2 regions of the Mesorhizobium sp. M0854 genome follow, and region 2 is predicted to be linked to the other one. Evidence: predicted binding sites of a transcription regulator. Region 2 holds the regulator's gene; the other holds the start of a gene.
The links. The regulator HrcA, encoded in region 2, represses chaperone genes, less so after heat shock. The targets are predictions, from matches to a motif close to GTTAGCACTCNCNNNNNGNGAGTGCTAAC.

Region 1: the regulator HrcA is predicted to act here: its motif matches at 2,849-2,877, upstream of NKH99_RS22065 (co-chaperone GroES).

Annotation. Positions count from the first base shown of each region.
Region 1 covers NZ_JAMYOL010000016.1:19,759-28,877, forward strand. Annotated here, with positions in the region: gene NKH99_RS22050 (DUF982 domain-containing protein) at 1-78, opposite strand, end outside; gene NKH99_RS22055 (hypothetical protein) at 371-586, opposite strand; gene groL (chaperonin GroEL) at 690-2,321, opposite strand; gene NKH99_RS22065 (co-chaperone GroES) at 2,379-2,693, opposite strand; gene NKH99_RS22070 (usg protein) at 3,033-3,302, shown strand; gene NKH99_RS22075 (DUF982 domain-containing protein) at 3,418-3,687, opposite strand; gene NKH99_RS22080 (hypothetical protein) at 3,825-4,049, opposite strand; gene NKH99_RS22085 (Hsp20 family protein) at 4,382-4,858, shown strand; gene NKH99_RS22090 (Hsp20/alpha crystallin family protein) at 4,888-5,409, shown strand; gene NKH99_RS22095 (hypothetical protein) at 5,473-6,150, shown strand; gene NKH99_RS22100 (CDP-alcohol phosphatidyltransferase family protein) at 6,260-6,862, shown strand; gene NKH99_RS22105 (bifunctional alpha/beta hydrolase/class I SAM-dependent methyltransferase) at 6,889-8,676, shown strand; gene NKH99_RS22110 (phosphatase PAP2/dual specificity phosphatase family protein) at 8,679-9,119, shown strand, end outside.
Region 2 covers NZ_JAMYOL010000004.1:56,411-65,529, forward strand. Annotated here, with positions in the region: gene NKH99_RS08730 (LysE family translocator) at 1-97, opposite strand, end outside; gene NKH99_RS08735 (PQQ-dependent sugar dehydrogenase) at 185-1,540, opposite strand; gene NKH99_RS08740 (hypothetical protein) at 1,641-1,838, opposite strand; gene hrcA (heat-inducible transcriptional repressor HrcA) at 1,875-2,987, opposite strand; gene rph (ribonuclease PH) at 3,133-3,849, shown strand; gene NKH99_RS08755 (VOC family protein) at 3,883-4,293, shown strand; gene rdgB (RdgB/HAM1 family non-canonical purine NTP pyrophosphatase) at 4,308-4,955, shown strand; gene hemW (radical SAM family heme chaperone HemW) at 4,952-6,115, shown strand; gene NKH99_RS08770 (low molecular weight protein tyrosine phosphatase family protein) at 6,120-6,443, shown strand; gene NKH99_RS08775 (hypothetical protein) at 6,709-6,894, opposite strand; gene rsmI (16S rRNA (cytidine(1402)-2'-O)-methyltransferase) at 7,071-7,997, shown strand; gene NKH99_RS08785 (YraN family protein) at 7,990-8,367, shown strand; gene NKH99_RS08790 (complex I NDUFA9 subunit family protein) at 8,319-9,119, shown strand, end outside.

The DNA of each region.
Region 1 (9,119 bases), on a different contig from region 2:
AGCCGCGCTTTCTATCTTCGTCGGCGTACCGAGGCCGGTGAGGATGGTAACCGGCTTGTCGAACGAAGCACGATCCATGACACTCTCCTTTCCTGGCTCAATCGGCTCCTTTCGGAACTCAACCGCGCGGGCGCTTCGATCCGCCTGCAGGACGGCGTCGATCGGCGAATGCAATACGGCTTGCATGCCCGGCCGCGGCAGCAGCCGATGCACCTTGACCAGCGCTCGAGCCAGGCCGCCACGCCCAGCGGCGGATGTTCGCGCCCGTAGAGCCACGCCTTTGCCTTGGCGAGCGGGTAACCCGCCTCTTCGGCGAAATCGGTTTCCGACCAACGCAGCAGGCGCAGGCATTCGCGCATCCGCGCCGCGATCATTTGCGCTCCTCCGTGCCGGCCCCCACGCGTTGAGCCGACAGAAACATCAGCGTGTAGGCCGCCTTGCCGCGGTCCCAGCCGGCCGACTCGGCCATATCCAGCAAGCCGTCGACCAAAGGCGCCAGCGCCGCCCTGCAGTCGGCTTCATAGTTGAAATCGTTTTTCGGGCGGGTCGGCGCCGCGATCTTTCCAAAACTGTCCATCATATCCATGGCAACACCTGCTCAGCATTAGTCCCGGACCGGCAAGACCGTGCCCGCTTTTGGCGGACACGGTCCATCTGCCGTTTCGAAGTCGCGCTTTGGAAGCCTGGCCTTAGAAGTCCATGCCGCCACCGCCGGGCATGGCCGGCGCGGCAGCTTCCTTCTTCGGCTTCTCGGCCACCATCGCCTCGGTCGTCACCAGCAGGCCGGCAACAGAGGCGGCACCCTGGAGAGCAGTGCGCACGACCTTGGCCGGGTCGATGACGCCTTGACTGTAGAGGTCGCCGAACTCGTTGGTCTGCGCGTTCCAGCCATAGCCGAACTCGCCCGTCTCGCGCAGCTTGCCGACGATGATCGAACCTTCGGCGCCGGCATTCTCGGCGATCTGGCGCACCGGCGCTTCGATGGCGCGACGCACGATGTCGACACCGGTCTTCTGATCGGGATTGTCGACGACGACGTTATCGAGCGCCTTCGCCGCTCTCAGCAGCGCCACGCCGCCGCCGGGCAGGATGCCCTCCTCAACCGCCGCGCGTGTGGCGTGCATGGCGTCGTCGACGCGATCCTTGCGCTCCTTGACCTCGATCTCGGTCGAGCCGCCGACACGGATGACGGCGACGCCGCCGGCGAGCTTGGCCAACCGCTCCTGCAGCTTTTCGCGGTCGTAGTCGGAGGTGGTTTCCTCGATCTGCGCCTTGATCTGGCTGATGCGCGCATGGATTTCATCCTTGCGGCCGGCGCCGTCGACGATGGTGGTGTTCTCCTTCTCGATCAGCACCTTCTTGGCGCGGCCGAGCATCTCCAGTGTGACGTTCTCGAGCTTGATGCCGAGGTCCTCCGAAATCGCCGTGCCGCCGGTCAGGATGGCAATATCCTCCAGCATGGCCTTGCGGCGATCGCCGAAGCCCGGTGCCTTGACGGCCGCGACCTTCAGGCCGCCGCGCAGCTTGTTGACGACCAGCGTCGCCAGCGCCTCGCCCTCGACGTCCTCGGCGATGATCAACAGCGGCTTGCCGGATTGCACGGCGGCTTCGAGCACAGGAAGCATGGCCTGCAGGTTGGACAGCTTCTTCTCGTGGATCAGCACATAGGGTTCTTCGAGTTCGACGCGCATCTTATCCTGATTGGTGATGAAATAGGGCGAGAGGTAGCCACGGTCGAACTGCATGCCTTCGACCACTTCCAACTCGGTCTCAGCGGTCTTCGCTTCCTCGACAGTGATGACACCCTCATTGCCAACCTTTTCCATCGCCTCTGCGAGGAAGCGGCCGATCTCGGCATCGCCATTGGCAGAGATGGCGCCGACCTGAGCGATTTCGTCGTTCCTGGTCACCTTGCGGGCATTGGATTTCAGGTCGGCGACCACGGCGTCGACCGCCTTGTCGATACCGCGCTTCAAATCCATCGGGTTCATGCCGGCAGCGACCGCCTTGGCCCCTTCCCTGACAATGGCCTGAGCAAGAATCGTCGCGGTCGTGGTGCCATCGCCTGCGGTGTCGCTGGTCTTCGAAGCAACTTCGCGGACCATCTGAGCGCCCATGTTCTCGAACTTGTCCTCGAGCTCGATCTCTTTTGCCACCGTCACGCCGTCCTTGGTGATGCGCGGCGCGCCGAACGATTTGTCGAAGACAACGTTGCGGCCCTTGGGACCAAGCGTCACCTTCACCGCATTGGCAAGCATATCGACACCGCGTAACATCTTCTCGCGGGCTTCGGTATGAAATTTCACATCTTTGGCAGCCATTGGAACACTCCTCGATAGGCAGCTTTTCGTTGACTGGAATGCTTGTTCAGGCCCCGCTCAGGCAGCCTTCTTCATCTCGCCCGTGGCTTCGATCACGCCCAGCACGTCGCTCTCTTTCATGATGAGCAGATCCTCGCCATTGAGCTTGATCTCGGTGCCGGACCATTTGCCGAACAAAATGCGGTCGCCGACCTTGACGTCGAGCGGCTGCAATTGGCCGCTGTCGTCGCGCGCGCCCGGACCGGCGGCAATGACCTCGCCCTCCTGCGGCTTCTCCTTGGCGGTGTCGGGGATGATGATGCCGCCCGCGGTCTTTTCGTCGACCTCGATGCGGCGGACCAGGATGCGGTCATGCAATGGACGGAACGCCATGTCGTTCTCCTCTCGGGACAAACAGATTTTCGAACATCCTCCTGACCGGACCGGCAATATCGGCCCGGCACGGGGTGCGCGATCTCTTCTTAAGGCATCGCGCGCATACGAACTAGTCGCGCTTTTTTCAGCTTTCAAGAGGATCATGCAAAAATTTTAGCACTCGACACCTGAGAGTGCCAATACGCTGTAATTGTTCGCACATTCGCCGTTTCCGGCGCGATGACCCGGCCGGATTTCCAAATCTGTCCGTCTCCTGAGCCGCTTGCCGGCGGCTGGAACCTATGTGGAAGGCGAGGCGTTTTGCAGACCGAGGTTCATTGGGAAAGGAAGGATTGCATGACCAGCAGGGACTTTCAGCTCCAGATGCAAGGGTTTGGCCTCACCACGGCGGAGATCCACTACCGCCTGCCCGATCATCGAAGCCTGCTTCAGCTCTATATCTGGCAGGAATACGATATCGCCCCTGATTTCCCGACGCTGAAGCATTTCCTCGATTTCTGGGAGCGCGAGATCGAAGGCCCGCTGCATTCGGTGCGCGTGGCTCATCACCGTCTGATCCAACCGTCCGAATGGCGGGCCGTAAATGGCATTATCACCGTCCACTGAGGAGCAAGCCGATCTGCCGCCAGACAGCAAACAAAGTGCCTCCGAAGCGGGGGAGAGGGGTAGCTGACTCTCCCCCACTTTGTTTTGGATCTCACAATATCGGAGGGCGTCCGGACTAGCCGGCGTGGTCGACAGGCTTGCGGGCCGCTGCGAGCAATCCAGCCTTGCGCGCCGCCCTGACGAAGGCCTTGCGCGCATCACGCGCGGTGCGCCAGCCGTCGAGCGCGTCGCGGCAGGTCCGATAGGCGGCGCGCCAGCTCCGGCCGCGTGCACGGTCCGGCCACTGCTGGCGCATGCATTCGATGGCTTCCCAACTGCTGGCGACCTTGCGCTCGCTGGATTGGAATTTCAACGTGATCGGCTCGGCGAAGCGGACGTCGTCCATCACTTCCTCCTTGTTTTCTGATCGTCTTCTTGTTTGAGCAAGCAACGTTATGCTGGCGGCACCGGCGGCCGGCCGGCGCCGCTGAAGGACATGGTTCGTCCCTTTGCGCGGTTCAAGAGCATCGCGGCAGCAGCCGGTTATTCCTCCTCGTCCGGCCCTTGCAGCAGTTCGATCAGCGTCGCTACCCTTGCCGTCGGCAGCGGTCGGCCCTCGTTCACCAGCGCCTCGTCGGCGGCGATCCAGGCCAGGGCCTCGCGCAATTCCTGGACCGTCCCGTCCGTCGCCGCAATGTCGGCGATCACGGCTTCGTCGACCGGGCCCAGCACAGAAATGATCTCGTCGCGTGTCATGGTCAGCTCCATCTGCGAGTGCCGGGAACGGGCCCGGCAACACAAGAAATCTGGGTCTTGACCTGCTGCAGACAATAACCGGCCGGGGAAGTCAGCGTTGGCAATTGAAACCAACAGGCAATCTCCTGCCGGACATCTCCCCACTTGTGGCGAGATTGGTAGCCTCGCCGAACCGACCGAAAACCGGCCCGAAAAACCGGCAACGCGAGAGCCACCGGGTCTTGACTTGCGGCGGACAATAACCAGATCGAAGGCACCGGTCGCCGAAATGGGGCCGGCGGAACCAGGGAGCGCCAGCTCTTTGGCGCCCCTCGTATCTATGTTGCTCGATGGAGGATGTAGCTATGAGAACCGCATTCGACTTTTCCCCGCTCTATCGGTCGAGCATCGGCTTCGACCGCGTCTTCAACCTGCTGGAAAATGCTCCGCAGGCCTTCGACGCCTGGCCGCCCTATGACATCGCGCGCAGCGGCGAGAACAACTACCGCGTCACCATCGCCGTAGCCGGGTTTTCCGAGGACGACCTCGAAATCACCCATGAACCCAACCTCCTGATTGTCTCCGGCCAGCACAAGGAGCCGGACAACGCGGAGTATCTGCATCATGGCCTCGCCACACGGCCCTTTACCCGCCGTTTCGAGCTTGCCGATCACGTCAAGGTCGCAGGCGCCTCGCTCGACAGCGGCCTGCTCAGCGTCGATCTGGTACGTGAGGTGCCCGAGGAGATGAAGCCTCGGCGCATCGCCATCGCGACCGATGTCGCCTCGCCGAAGACCGGGCCGAAGGTCGCGCAGGGCGAAGCAAACAAGCAGGCTGCCTGAATGCACCAGTCGAGAAAGGAGACTATGCAATGGCTATTCGTGATCTCATTCCGTGGGGCCGGGAGAACAATCAGCCCCCCAGCCTGTTCCGCAACGGCGACGGCGATCCCTTCCTGACGCTGCATCGCGAAATGAACCGCCTGTTCGACGAGGCGTTCCGCGGCTTCGACACGAGGATGCCGTCGCTCGGTGGCTTCTCCGCTGCCCGCGCCAGCTGGCCGAGTGTCGAAATCTCCGATAGCGAAAAGGAGATCCGCGTCACCGCCGAGATCCCCGGCATGGACGAGAAAGACGTCGAGCTGCTGCTCGATGACGGCGTGCTGACGCTGCGCGGCGAGAAGCGCGAAGAGACCGAGGACAAGGACAGGCAGTTCTCCGAACGCTTCTATGGCCGTTTCGAGCGGCGTATCCCGCTCGGCTACGAAGTCGACGAAGACAAGGTGAACGCCGCGTTCCGGAACGGTGTGCTCAGCGTGACGCTGCCCAAGACGGAGCGCGCCCAGGCAAAGGCCAAGCGTATCGCCATCACCGGCGGCGACGGCAAGTCCTGACGGCTCGTAGGACGACGTCCCTTCTGCCTGTCGGTTCCGGCGGGCAGAAGCGGGCAAATGTCGATGACCCGTTCTCCCGACGCTCCGGTTCCGCCTGACCAGGCGCAGCACGCCCTGCAGTGCCTGACGACCGAGCATTTCGTGCTGCAAAACGCTCGCGCCGCGACCATTCAGGAAGCGAACCAGAGAGCCGATCTGTTCCTGACCTCGGTCTCAAGCGCAACGATTGCCTTGTCCTTCGTCGCGCAGGTCACGGAGATGGGCAGGCCGTTCGTGTTGTTCAGCCTGATCTTGCTGCCTTGCCTTTTCTTCATCGGACTGGTCACCTTTGTGCGCGCGGTGCAGGTTGCCATCGAGGACATGGTGCATGCCCGCGGCATGGCCAGGATCCGCCACTATTTCGTCGAACTGGCGCCGGTCCTGCAAAGATACCTCGTCAATTCCACGCATGACGACCCCTCGGCGGTGCTGGTCGACAAGGGCCTCAGACCCTCGCCGCTGCAATATTTCATGACCACCGCGGGGATGGTGGGCACGATCAACGGCGCCATTGCCGGCGTCTTCACCGGCATCGTTGTTAAGTCCGCTTTCGGCGGGGGCATGTCGCCCGGCGTGATTTGCGGGCTGGCGGTCTTCGCGACATGCATTCTCATCCTGCGGCGCTATCATAGTCGCGCCTGGGCGGCGGCCGAAGAAAGCTTGCCCGCACGGTTCCCGGGCGACAATGGCAGGGAAAGCTAGCGCCGACATATCCGGATGTCGAAAAGTGGCAGGGCGCCGCCCTTGCGTCTTGCGCGCCAATTGACCATCCTCGCCAACATCATTTGCACCGCGGCCGGGGGGTTCGCATATGCCGACGCTTTATGCGCTGAAACCGGCCTTCCAGGCCAGGCTGCGGCCGCTTGCCGATGGCCTGGCCAGGGCCGGCGTCACCGCCAACCAGATCACACTGCTGGCCGCTGCCCTCTCGCTCGCCGCCGGCCTTGCGGTGGCAGTCCTTGCAGGCCATCGCGCGGTCTTTCTGCTGATGCCGCTCGTGCTGTTTACGCGAATGGCGCTGAATGCCATCGACGGCATGCTCGCAAGGGAACATGGCCAGGCCTCGAAGCTCGGCATGTATCTCAACGAGCTCTGCGATATGATCTCCGACCTCGCTTTGATCCTGGCATTTGCCGTCATTTTTCCCGCCTGGGGTGTCGTTGCATTTGCGATCGCGGCTATGATCACTGAGTTCGCCGGCGTGCTCGGCATCGCCGCCGGAACCGGGCGCAACTATGCCGGCCCGTTCGGCAAAAGCGACCGGGCGCTGGCGCTCGGCATCCTCGCCGTGCTTATCGCGTCCGGCCTGTGGGTCCCGGCGCTCACGCCGCTCGTGTTTCCGGCCATGGCTACACTCTCGCTGGCGACCGCCATCAACCGGATATGCAGCGGCCTTAACGGGAGCGGCAGCTGAATTCCGGTCTCGCCAGGGAGAACAACATGCTTCACCAACAGACGGTTGCCGCAGTGGCTTCAGCCAATATCGAGCGGGTGGCGCAGGAGCGCAGCTTCAAGAGCCATGACGGCACCGAGATCTTCTACCGCTATTGGCCGGCGCTGTCGGAAAACCGCAAGGGCGCCATCCTGCTGTTCCATCGCGGCCACGAGCATGGCGGCCGCATGGCGCATCTGGTCGACGAGCTCCAGATGCCCGACCACGCCTTCTATGCCTGGGACGCGCGCGGCAATGGCCGCTCCGCCGGCGAACGCGGCTATGCGCCATCGTTTGCCGCACTGGTGCGCGACATCGATTGTTTTGTGCGCGAGATCGGCAGCGACGGCTTTGCCCGGCGCGATATCGCGCTGATCGCGCAATCCTTCGGCGCCGTGCTTGCCGCCGCCTGGGTGCATGATTACGCGCCCGACATTCGCGCCCTGGTGCTGGCCTCGCCGGCCTTCTCGGTCAAGCTCTACGTACCCTTCGCCAAGCAGGGCATTGCGTTGTGGCAGAAGCTGAAGGGCCGCTTCTTCGTCAATTCCTACGTCAAGGCGAAATTCCTGACGCATGACCCCGAGCGCATCGCCTCCTTCGACGCCGACCCGCTGATCACCCGGCCGATCGCCTCCAACATCCTGGTCGAGCTCTACGATCATGCCGCGCGCATCGTCGCCGACGCCCGCGCCATCACCGTGCCGACACAGCTTCTGATCTCCGGCAGCGACTGGGTGGTGCGGCATGGACCGCAGCACGAATTCTTCGTCAATCTGGCGAGCCCGGCCAAGGAGCGGCACGTGCTGCCCGGCTACTTCCACGACACGCTGGGCGAGCGCGACCGCCACAAGGCACTCGACCTGATCAGGCCCTTCCTCGAAAGCCAGTTCGCGGCGCCGGAAGAGCCGGTCGACCTGACCGGGGCCGACCGTGCCGGCTACACGCGCGACGAGGCCGACCGGCTGGCCTCGCCGCTGCCGCTGCTGTCGCTAAGGGGGCTCTACTGGGCAATCAGCCGCGCCTCGATCCGCATGGGCGCCTGGCTGTCATCCGGCATGAAGACAGGGATTGCCACCGGCTTCGATTCCGGCTCGACGCTCGACTACGTCTACGAGAACGAGGCGCGCGGCATCAGCCCCATTGGCCGCATGATCGACCGCACCTTTCTCGATGCCGTCGGCTGGCGCGGCATCCGCCAGCGCAAGCTGCATCTGGAGGAGCTGATCGGCAGCGCCGTTGAGACGCTGAAGGCCGCCGGCCGGCCGGTCCATATCGTCGATATCGCCGCCGGCCATGGCCGCTACGTGCTCGATGCCGTGCAGAAAGGCGCGGCGCCGCCGGCAAGCGTGCGGCTGCAGGATTTCTCCGAGCTCAACGTCTCGCTCGGCCGCAAGCTGATCGCCGAGCGCCAGCTGCCGGCGACCGTCTCGTTCCATCGAGGTGACGCCTTCGACGCCACGCTGCTGGCCGGGCTCGACCCGGCGCCGGATCTCGCCATCGTCTCGGGGCTCTACGAATTGTTTTCCGACAATGCCATGATCGCCCGCTCGCTCGGTGGACTGGCCAGCGCCATGCAGCCCGGAAGCCTGCTGGTCTACACCAACCAGCCTTGGCATCCGCAGCTCGAGATGATCGCGCGCAGCCTGACCTCGCACCGCGGCGGCCAGGCATGGGTGATGCGCCGCCGCACGCAGACCGAGATGGACCAGTTGGTGGCGGCCGCCGGCTTCGAGAAGCTCGACCAGCGCATCGACCAGTGGGGCATCTTCACCGTTTCGGTCGCGCGGCGCGTCTGAGCATGGACCTGCCTGCCTCTGCCTCACCTCGCGATGCCGCTGCCCTTCCGGCCTTGCCGCGCGAGCCGTATCCCGGGATAGTCCTGCGCGCCGCATTGTGGCTGTCATTTCTGGCGCCGTTCTTCTACGCCACCTACGGCTTCGCCAATTGGCTGGCGTCGCGGCGCGACGACGTCGGCAGCATCGTCTTTGGCTGGGAGCGCGGCATCCCGTTCCTTGCCTGGACGATCGTGCCCTACTGGTCGATCAACCTGTTCTATGGCTTGTCGTTGCTGTTGAACAATTCGAAGAGCGGCGTCGACCGCCTTGCCGGCCGCTATCTGACGGCGCAGATCGTCGCCGTCGCCTGCTTCATCCTGTTCCCGCTGACTGCGACGTTCGTGCGCCCGCAGACGAGCGGCCTGCCCGGCTCCATGTTCGCCGTGCTCGGGGGCTTCGACAAA
Region 2 (9,119 bases):
CCAGAGCACGCGCAACAAGCGCGGTGACGCCTGGGCCGGGGATGGCCGCGGCGATGCCGAGGGCAGCACTATAGGCGAGGAACCCGGTGAGTGTCATGATTGGCGCTTGTCGCACAATGTTGAAGTTGGGTGAATTCCCTCGGGCCGGATTCGATTGCGCCAGCGCAGCAGGCGACACCGCCGTTCAGGAGCGGCCGTCTTCGTAGGTAACGCGCCAGATGGTGCCGTTACCGTCCTCTGTGACGATCAGGGAGCCATCCTTGGCCATCGCGACACCGACCGGGCGGCCCCAGACGGCGTCGTTCGAGATGACGAAGCCGGTCATGAAGTCCTCATATTCGCCTGTCGGCTTGCCATCCCTGAATTTGAGCCTCACCACCTTGTAACCGGTCCTGGCGCCACGGTTCCACGAACCATGCATGGCGACGAAGGCGTCACCCTGATAATCCGCCGGGAAGTTCTTGCCGTCGTAGAAGGCTATATTCATCGGCGCCGAATGCGCCTGCATCAATACATCGGGGACAGTGGCCTTGCCGGCGAGGTCTGGCCGCTCGCCCTGATGGCGCGGATCCTCGTTATTGCCGATGTAGTACCAAGGCCAACCATAGAATCCGCCGTCCTTGACCGCCGTTGCAAATTCGAACGGCACATTGTCGCCGAGTTCGTCGCGCTCATTGACGACGCACCACAATGCGCCGGTGGCGGGCTGCACGGTCATGCCCGTACAGTTGCGCAGGCCAGTGGCGACAGTTCGGGGATTTTTCCCATCCGGGTCAAAGGCGAGCACATCGGCACGGCCGTCCTCGGAGCCCCAGGCCGCCCCGAGCGGCTTTGATTTGGCCCAGGCGTCGAGGCCGCTATCCGGCTCCTTGCCTATATCCTCGGCTACATTCGAGGCGGAGCCAACCGACAAATAAAGCGTTTTGCCGTCCTGCGAGAAGGCGATGTCGCGGGTCGTGTGACCACCCGACGGGATTTGGGCGACAATGGTTTCTGGTTTACCGGATGTCTTCAGGTCGCCATCGCGATAGGGGAAGCGGACGATGCTGTCGCTGTTCGCGACATAAACCCATTGCGGTTTGTCTCCTGGCGGATAGAAGGCGATGCCGTAGGGATAATTGAGCCCCTTGGCGAAGATCGCTTTCTCGATGGGCCTGGCGCTGCCCTCGGCGAGACGATAGACGCGTATTTGGTCGGCATGGCTGTTGGCAACAAACAGGTCGCCATTCGGAGCGACGCGCACGACACGTGGATTGACGATGCCGGATGCGATCATTTCAGCCGAAAAGCCCGACGGCAATTCTGGCTTGGCGCTTTCGGGCCGTTCCGCCACGCCGGCGCCGTTCGAAGCGGATTGGGCGGGGTCGGCTGCCGGCATGTCTCGCGGCCCAATCAGGCGTCGGACGCCAGGCCTGTCGGCGTGCCAATCGCCAAACGCGGCTTCGCCGTTGAGCACATTCTGGTCCGCCTGCTGGGCGGCTGCCGGTGTCGCAACAAGGAGGGCAGCGGCCAAGGCCGCAAAGCCGCCAGGTCGGATCATCAACGTCCTCCGGGATTCGCCTCGAACAGAGGCAAACGGCATCAGGCATTGATCGTTCCAAGCGGCCGCCCAGCACACGAGGATTTGAAGCCGAACCCGTTCAGTTGCCAGAGGCGTAAAAGTCGTCGTCGAGGCGCTTTTCCAGCGCGACCAGATCGGCCGGCAGCGGTAAACCCATCGCCCGCATCTCTTGCAGCTTCTCGCGCAACTGCTCTTGTACCTCGTGCTGATCCTCTGGCTGGTTGATCATTTCTTCGAGCAGCAGACTGATCTGGGCCTTGAACGATTCCAGCGCCATTCTTTTCTCCTCCTTGCGGCAGGCCCGCGGCGGCTCCTAGCTCAGCATGCGCGAAATCAGCTGCGCCGTATAGTCGACCATCGGTACTATGCGCGCATAATTCAGCCGCGTCGGCCCGATGACGCCGAGCGCACCGACGACACGCGCGTCCTTGTCGCGATAGGGTGCCACCACCAGCGAGGAGCCAGACAGCGAAAACAGCTTGTTTTCCGAACCGATGAATATGCGCACGCCTGGGCCTGCCTCGGCGAGGTCGAGAAGCTGGATCAGCCCATCCTGCGTCTCCAGATCCTCAAACAGATGCCGCAGCAATTCTATGTCGGCCTGGGCAGTGACGTTTTCCAGGAGATTGGCGCGACCGCGCACGATAAGCCGCCCAGGCACGCCGCTTTCAGCGCCTGCCCAGACCGCCAGGCCCTTCTCGACCAGATCCTGCGACAGCGTGTCGAGGGCCGCCCTGGTCTCTTCCTTGATGCGGGCGATCTCGACCCGCGCCTCGGCCAGGGTGCGACCGCGGATATGGGCGTTGAGGAAGTTAGAGGCTTCGTGCAATTGCGAGATGGTGATGCCGGCGGGCAGATCGATGACGCGATTTTCGACGTCGCCGTTCTGCGAGACCAGCACGGCCAGCGCCTTGGTCGGCTCGAGCTGGATGAATTCGATGTGCTTAAGCGCCGCCTCATTCTTGGCGGCGAGCACGAGGCCGGCGCCGCGCGACATGCCGGACAGCATCTGGCTGGCCTCGGTCAGCATATGCTCCAGAGTTGCGCCCGAGCCGGAGGCGCGCACCTGGGCCTCGATGGTGCGGCGCTCCTCGTCGGAGAGGTCACCAAGTTCCATGAAAGCATCGACGAAGAAGCGCAGGCCTGCCTGGGTCGGCAGCCGGCCAGCCGAAATGTGCGGCGCATAGATCAGGCCGAGATGCTCAAGGTCGCTCATCACGTTGCGGATGGTGGCCGGCGACAGCGACGACGGCAGGATGCGCGACAGGCTGCGCGAACCGACCGGCTCGCCATCCCTCAAATAGGAATCGACGATGCGCCGGAAGATGTCGCGCGAACGCATGTCGAGCGATTGAAGCGCGGGCGATTGCAGCGCGTGCGACGGGAGCACGTGCGACTGCAAACCGGGATCGACTGCCTTTGTCATTTCGAGCCAAAACCTCCGCCCCGAAGATATAGACTTCCGCGGTGTCGGCGCAACCGGTCCATTTTCCTTTGCGCGTCACGCCCCGTGCGGCTACAAGCCGGCCAAGATTCCCCGGCCAAGATTCCGAAGAAAGAAAGAAGCCTGAATGCGCCCTTCCAAACGCCAATTCGACGAAATGCGCCCCATCTCCTTCGAGCGCGGCGTCTCCAAGCATGCGGAAGGCTCGTGCCTGGTGAAGTTCGGCGACACGCATGTGCTGTGTACGGCCAGCCTGGAGGAAAAGGTGCCGGGCTGGATGCGCAACTCCGGCAAGGGCTGGGTGACGGCGGAATACGGCATGCTGCCGCGTTCGACCGGCGAGCGCATGCGCCGCGAGGCTTCGTCCGGCAAACAAGGCGGCCGCACGCTGGAAATCCAGCGGCTGATCGGCCGCTCCCTGCGCGCCGTGGTCAATCTGCAGGCGCTCGGCGAGCAGCAGATCACCGTCGACTGCGACGTGATCCAGGCCGACGGCGGCACGCGCACCGCTTCGATCACCGGCGGCTGGGTGGCGCTCTACGACTGCCTGCGCTGGATGGAAGCCCGCCAGATGGCGAGCCTGAGCAAGGTGCTGAAGGATCACGTTGCGGCAATCTCCTGCGGAATCCATGATGGCCAGCCGGTCATCGACCTCGACTACATCGAGGATTCCTCGGCCGGCACCGACGCCAATTTCGTCATGACCGGCAAGGGCGGCATCGTCGAGATCCAAGGCACGGCCGAGGGCGAGCCGTTCTCGGAAGAGCAGTTCGCGGCGCTGATGGGGCTCGCCAAGAAAGGCATTCAGCGCCTGGTCAGCTTGCAGCAAATGGCGGTGGCTTAGCTGCGGTCCAATATTGATGAGATTGGCGATCCTGTGACTCCTTCCGCAATCCTGGAATCAGCACTCTACGTGACCGACCTTGCTGCCGCGGAACGGTTCTATTCGGGCGTGCTCGGGCTCGATCTGCTCGGTAAGGTCGATGGCAGGCATCTCTTCTTCCGCTGCGGCGACGGCGTGCTGCTTATCTTCAATGCCGAGGCCACCAAAGTGCCGCCGCGGGCCGACGCCAAGCTGCCCGTGCCGCCGCATGGCGCGGTCGGCCAGGGCCATCTTTGCTTCGCCGCAAGCGCGGATGAAATCCCACGCTGGAAAGCGCATCTTGAGGCGAAGAAAATCGCCATCGAAAGCGAGTTCGAGTGGCCGCAAGGCGGCCGCTCGATCTATATTCGCGATCCCTCCGGCAATTCGATCGAATTCGCCGAGCCACGAATTTGGGGCATCTGATGCATTCGCCAACTATTCATTCGCTTGATGGGCATAAGATCATCGTCGCAAGCCACAACGCCGGCAAATTGCGAGAATTCGCCGATCTGATGGCGCCATTCGGCATTGAAGCGAAGTCCGCAAAGGAATACGGCCTGCCGGAACCGGACGAGACCGGCACCACTTTCGAGGAGAACGCCCTCATAAAAGCCTTGGCCGCCGCCAAGGCCACTGGATTGCCGGCGCTGTCGGACGATTCCGGCCTGTGTGTCGATGCGCTCGACGGCGCACCGGGCGTCTACACCGCCAACTGGGCTGAGACGCCGGACGGCTCCCGCGACTTCGGCATGGCCATGCAGCGCACGGAAGTGGCCTTGCAAGAAGTTGGCGCGATCACGCCTGCCCAGCGCAAGGGCCGCTTTGTCGCGGTCATCTGCCTGGCCTTCCCCGATGGCCAGGCGGAATATTTTCGCGGTGAGGTCGAGGGCACGCTGGTATGGCCGCCGCGCGGCGAGCTCGGCTTCGGCTACGATCCGGTGTTCTTGCCCGATGGGTTCGAGAAGACCTTCGGCGAGATGAGCGCGAAGGACAAGCATGGCTGGAAGCCCGGCCAGCCAACCGCATTGTCGCACCGTGCCCGCGCCTTCCAGAAATTCGCGCAAGCCCGATTGGCCGCCGTATGACCATGCTGCTCGACCGCAGGCCTGGTTTCGGCGTCTACGTCCACTGGCCGTTCTGCGCGGCCAAATGCCCGTATTGCGACTTCAACAGCCATGTCCGCCACCAGCCGGTCGACCAGGAGCGTTTTGCCCGCGCCTTCGAGACCGAGCTGGCGACGATGCGCGGCCGCACCGGGCCGCGCGAGGTGACCAGTATCTTTCTTGGCGGCGGCACGCCATCGCTGATGAAACCGCAGACCGTGGCGGCGGTGCTGGATGCAGTGGCGAAGAACTGGACGGTGTCTGATGGCATCGAGGTGACACTGGAGGCCAATCCCTCCTCCGTCGAGGCCGAGCGCTTTCGCGGCTATCGCGCGGCCGGCGTCAACCGGGTGTCGCTTGGCGTGCAGGCGCTGCACGACAAGGATCTGCGCTTCCTCGGCCGTTTGCACAATGTCAATGAGGCCCTGCATGCGATCGGCCTGGCGCGCGAGATATTCCCACGGCTGTCGTTCGACCTGATCTACGCGCGGCCCGGTCAGACGCCGGAAGCGTGGCAGGCGGAGCTCGAGCAGGCGATCGGCCACGCCGCAGACCATCTGTCGCTCTATCAGCTGACCATCGAGGAAGGCACGCCGTTCCATGCGCTGCATGCGGCAAGGAAGTTCATCATTCCAGACAATGAGCTTGCCGCCGATCTCTATGCGTTGACACAGGAGATCACCGCCGCGCGCGGACTGCCGGCCTACGAGATTTCCAATCATGCCAGGCCCGGCGCCGAAAGCCGGCACAATCTCACCTACTGGCGTTATGGCGAATATGTCGGCGTCGGTCCCGGCGCGCATGGCCGGTTCGTCGAAAATGGCCGGCGCGTGGTGACGATCGCCGAGAAAATGCCGGAGACCTGGGCCAATCTGGTCGAGGCCAAGGGCCATGGCGTTACCGGCGGCGAGATCCTGACGCGGTCGGAAGAGGCCGACGAGTTCCTGCTGATGGGGCTGAGGCTGGCGGAAGGCATCGACCTTTCCCGCTACGAGGCATTTTCAGGGCGCGGCCTGTCGACGGCACGGCTGTCGGTGCTGCAGGACGAAGGCCTGGTGACGCCGATCGGCAATGCCCGCCTGCGTGCCACGCCGGCCGGCATGATCGTGCTCGATGCGGTCGTGGCGGATTTGGCCAGATAGCGCGTTGAAGAACGTTCTCTTCATCTGCAGCCAGAATCGCTTGCGCAGCCCGACGGCGGAGCAGGTGTTTTCCAAGCGGCGGGACATCGAGGTCGCTTCGGCCGGCACTAATCACGATGCCGACATTCCGTTGACGCATGAACTCGTCGCCTGGGCCGACATCATCTTCGTGATGGAAAAAATGCACCGCGCCAAACTGCAGCAGAAATTCAAGACAAGCCTGAAAAAGGCTCGAGTAATCTGCCTCGATATTCCCGACGACTATGCATTCATGGACCCGGCTCTGGTGGGCCTGCTGGAGGCGCGTGTCTCGAAGTATCTGGGTTGAATGATACATCGCGGAGCATGCGCAACCGCGCTTTCGAGAGCTGTCTCGACCAATCGCGAAGGTCTGCGGTGGTCAAGCCTCGTGCTTGTGGCGGTGTTTGGCGCGATCTTTTTCGCTGGTCTCTCCGGAACGGGCCGGCTTGATCTCGCTTTTGTCGCGTGAGGCATGGTGCTGGTCGTCTGTGGAATGTGACGCTGCGCCATCGCGGGCGCTTTTTGTTTCGAGGCGGGTGATGAAAATGTCGAAGCGATTGGGCATCGTCCGGTCAGTGCTCCATCGTGCGGGCGGTTTCGTTTGCGGGCTTGCTCTCTGCCGATCGCTGGCGTGCAAGCGGCTTCTTGGCTCTGCCATCTGCGGCTTCGGCAGGCAGGTTCTTGTCGCATGGCGCGGCGAAGCGTTTGCGGCCGGCATAGTAGGGTTCGAAAACGTCCTGTATCGTCAGGCTGTTCATCCTGCTCCTCCCGAGATCAGGTGTAAAATTCGCCGGCAACGGTTTCGTTCCCTACTATGGCGAAGGCATGGCGGCTGGTTCACGTCGGCATCCCTTTTGGAACCAGGGCCTTTGCAACCCAGGCTTTTGCAACCAAGCGTGAGCCGTGCCAAACAGGGTCGAACGGAGTTGTGCAGGTGACCGGCGAATCGACCAAACGCAGTTACGTGGTCGGGCAGACCGAAATCGCCGCCCGGCCGCTCGAGCCGGCGCTCTACCTGGTGGCGACGCCTATCGGCAATCTCGCCGACATCACGCTGCGCGCGCTGGAAACGCTCGCCGCCGCCGATATCGTCGCTTGCGAGGACACACGTGTCAGCCGCGTGCTGCTCGACCGCTACGGCATCCGCCGCCGCACCACCGCCTACCACGAGCACAATGCCGGCGAGGCCGGACCGAAGCTGATCGCGGCGCTCGAGGCCGGCCAAAGCGTAGCGCTGAGCTCGGATGCCGGCACGCCGCTCATCTCCGACCCCGGCTACCGGCTGGTCGGTGAGGCGCTGGAACGTGGCATTCGTGTCGTGCCGATCCCCGGCCCATCAGCAGCACTTGCCGCCTTGACGGCATCCGGCCTGCCCTCGGACGCGTTTCTGTTTGCCGGCTTCCTGCCGGTGAAGTCCGGGCAGCGGCTGACGCGGCTGGAAGCGCTGAAGGCGGCGCCAGCAACGTTGATCTTATTCGAATCGCCGCGCCGGCTGGCCGAGACGCTCAGTGCCATGGTCGAGGTGCTGGGCGGTGCCCGCAAGGCGGCGATCGGCCGCGAGCTGACCAAGACTTTCGAGGAGATGCGGACCGGCACCCTGCAATCGCTCGCCAGCCATTATGCGGGAGCCGATACGCCCAAGGGTGAAATCGTCATCTGCGTCGGCCCGGCCGATGCGGTCGCTGATGAGCCAGAAGACATCGACCGGCTGCTGCTTTCGCTCGCCGCCGAGATGCCGGCCTCCAAGGCAGCGGCGGAAGCCGCCAAGATGACGGGTGGCCAGAAGCAGGCGCTCTATCGTCGGCTGCTCGACCTCAAGAATGCCGGAAGAGACGGGACCGGCGGAGACGGCGATGGCTGAACGGCCGAGCGCCAGCCGGCAAAAGGCCTACCGGCGCGGCCATCACGGCGAATGGCTGGCGGCGGCGGCGCTGATGCTGAAAGGCTACCGAATTCTGGCCCGCCGCCACCGCACCAGGTTCGGCGAGATCGACCTGATCGCGCGGCGCGGCGATCTGGTGCTGATCGTCGAGGTCAAGGCGCGCCGCACGCTGATGGAGGCAATGGAAGCAGTCGGCCGTGAATCGGAGCGCCGCATCGAAGGCGCCGCCGATTTCTGGCTGTCGCGCCAATCCGACTACGGAAAATTATCGGTGCGCTTCGACATGGTGGCGGTGCTGCCGTGGCGCTGGCCGGTGCATGTCGAGAACGTTTTCTACGGGCGGAACTAGGCTATTCCCGAAGTGGGGCCGTTTTGCTGCGCCTGCGGTTCAGATCATGGTTTGCCGATCTGTCAAGCATCCGCCCAGCGCTGACTGGAACAAAAGCGTTCCTGCGTTGTTCCCCAATCGTCCTGATGTTCGACGGGCTGGTTCAAATGCCGGCCAGGGCAATCCTCGTGGCAGCTATGCGAGGACAAGGGATGGCGAGGCAAATGGATCCCGACGATCTCAACCCGGTACGGATCGTCACCGTGTTCGGCGGAACCGGCTTTCTCGGGCGCAGGATCGTGAAGCGGCTCCTGGAAAGAGGTTTCACGGTGCGCGCTGCATCTCGCCATCCAGCTCGCGTGGCCCTGGTCTTTTCCTCGATTACAAGGATGCCCGAGGCAGTCGAGGCGGATATATTGGATGCGTCCTCGATCGGGTCGGCCATTACCGGATCACAGGCGGTCGTGAATGCTGTCAGTCTTTACGTCGAGCACGGCGTCCAGACCTTTGAACGCGTGCATGTGAAAGCCGCGGCCGATCTCGCTGCCGCGTCGCGCGACCGCGCGATCGACCAGTTCGTCCTGATTTCAGGGATCGGCTCCGATCCTCAATCGGATTCGAATTACATAAGGGCGCGTGGGCGCGGAGAAGGTGCCGTGGAAAGCGCATTTCCCGGCGCTTTCATTGTGCGTCCCGCCGTCATGACAGGACCTGACGACGCTTTCCTCACGACCATTGTGAGGATGATACGCCTCCTGCCGGTCTATCCGCTG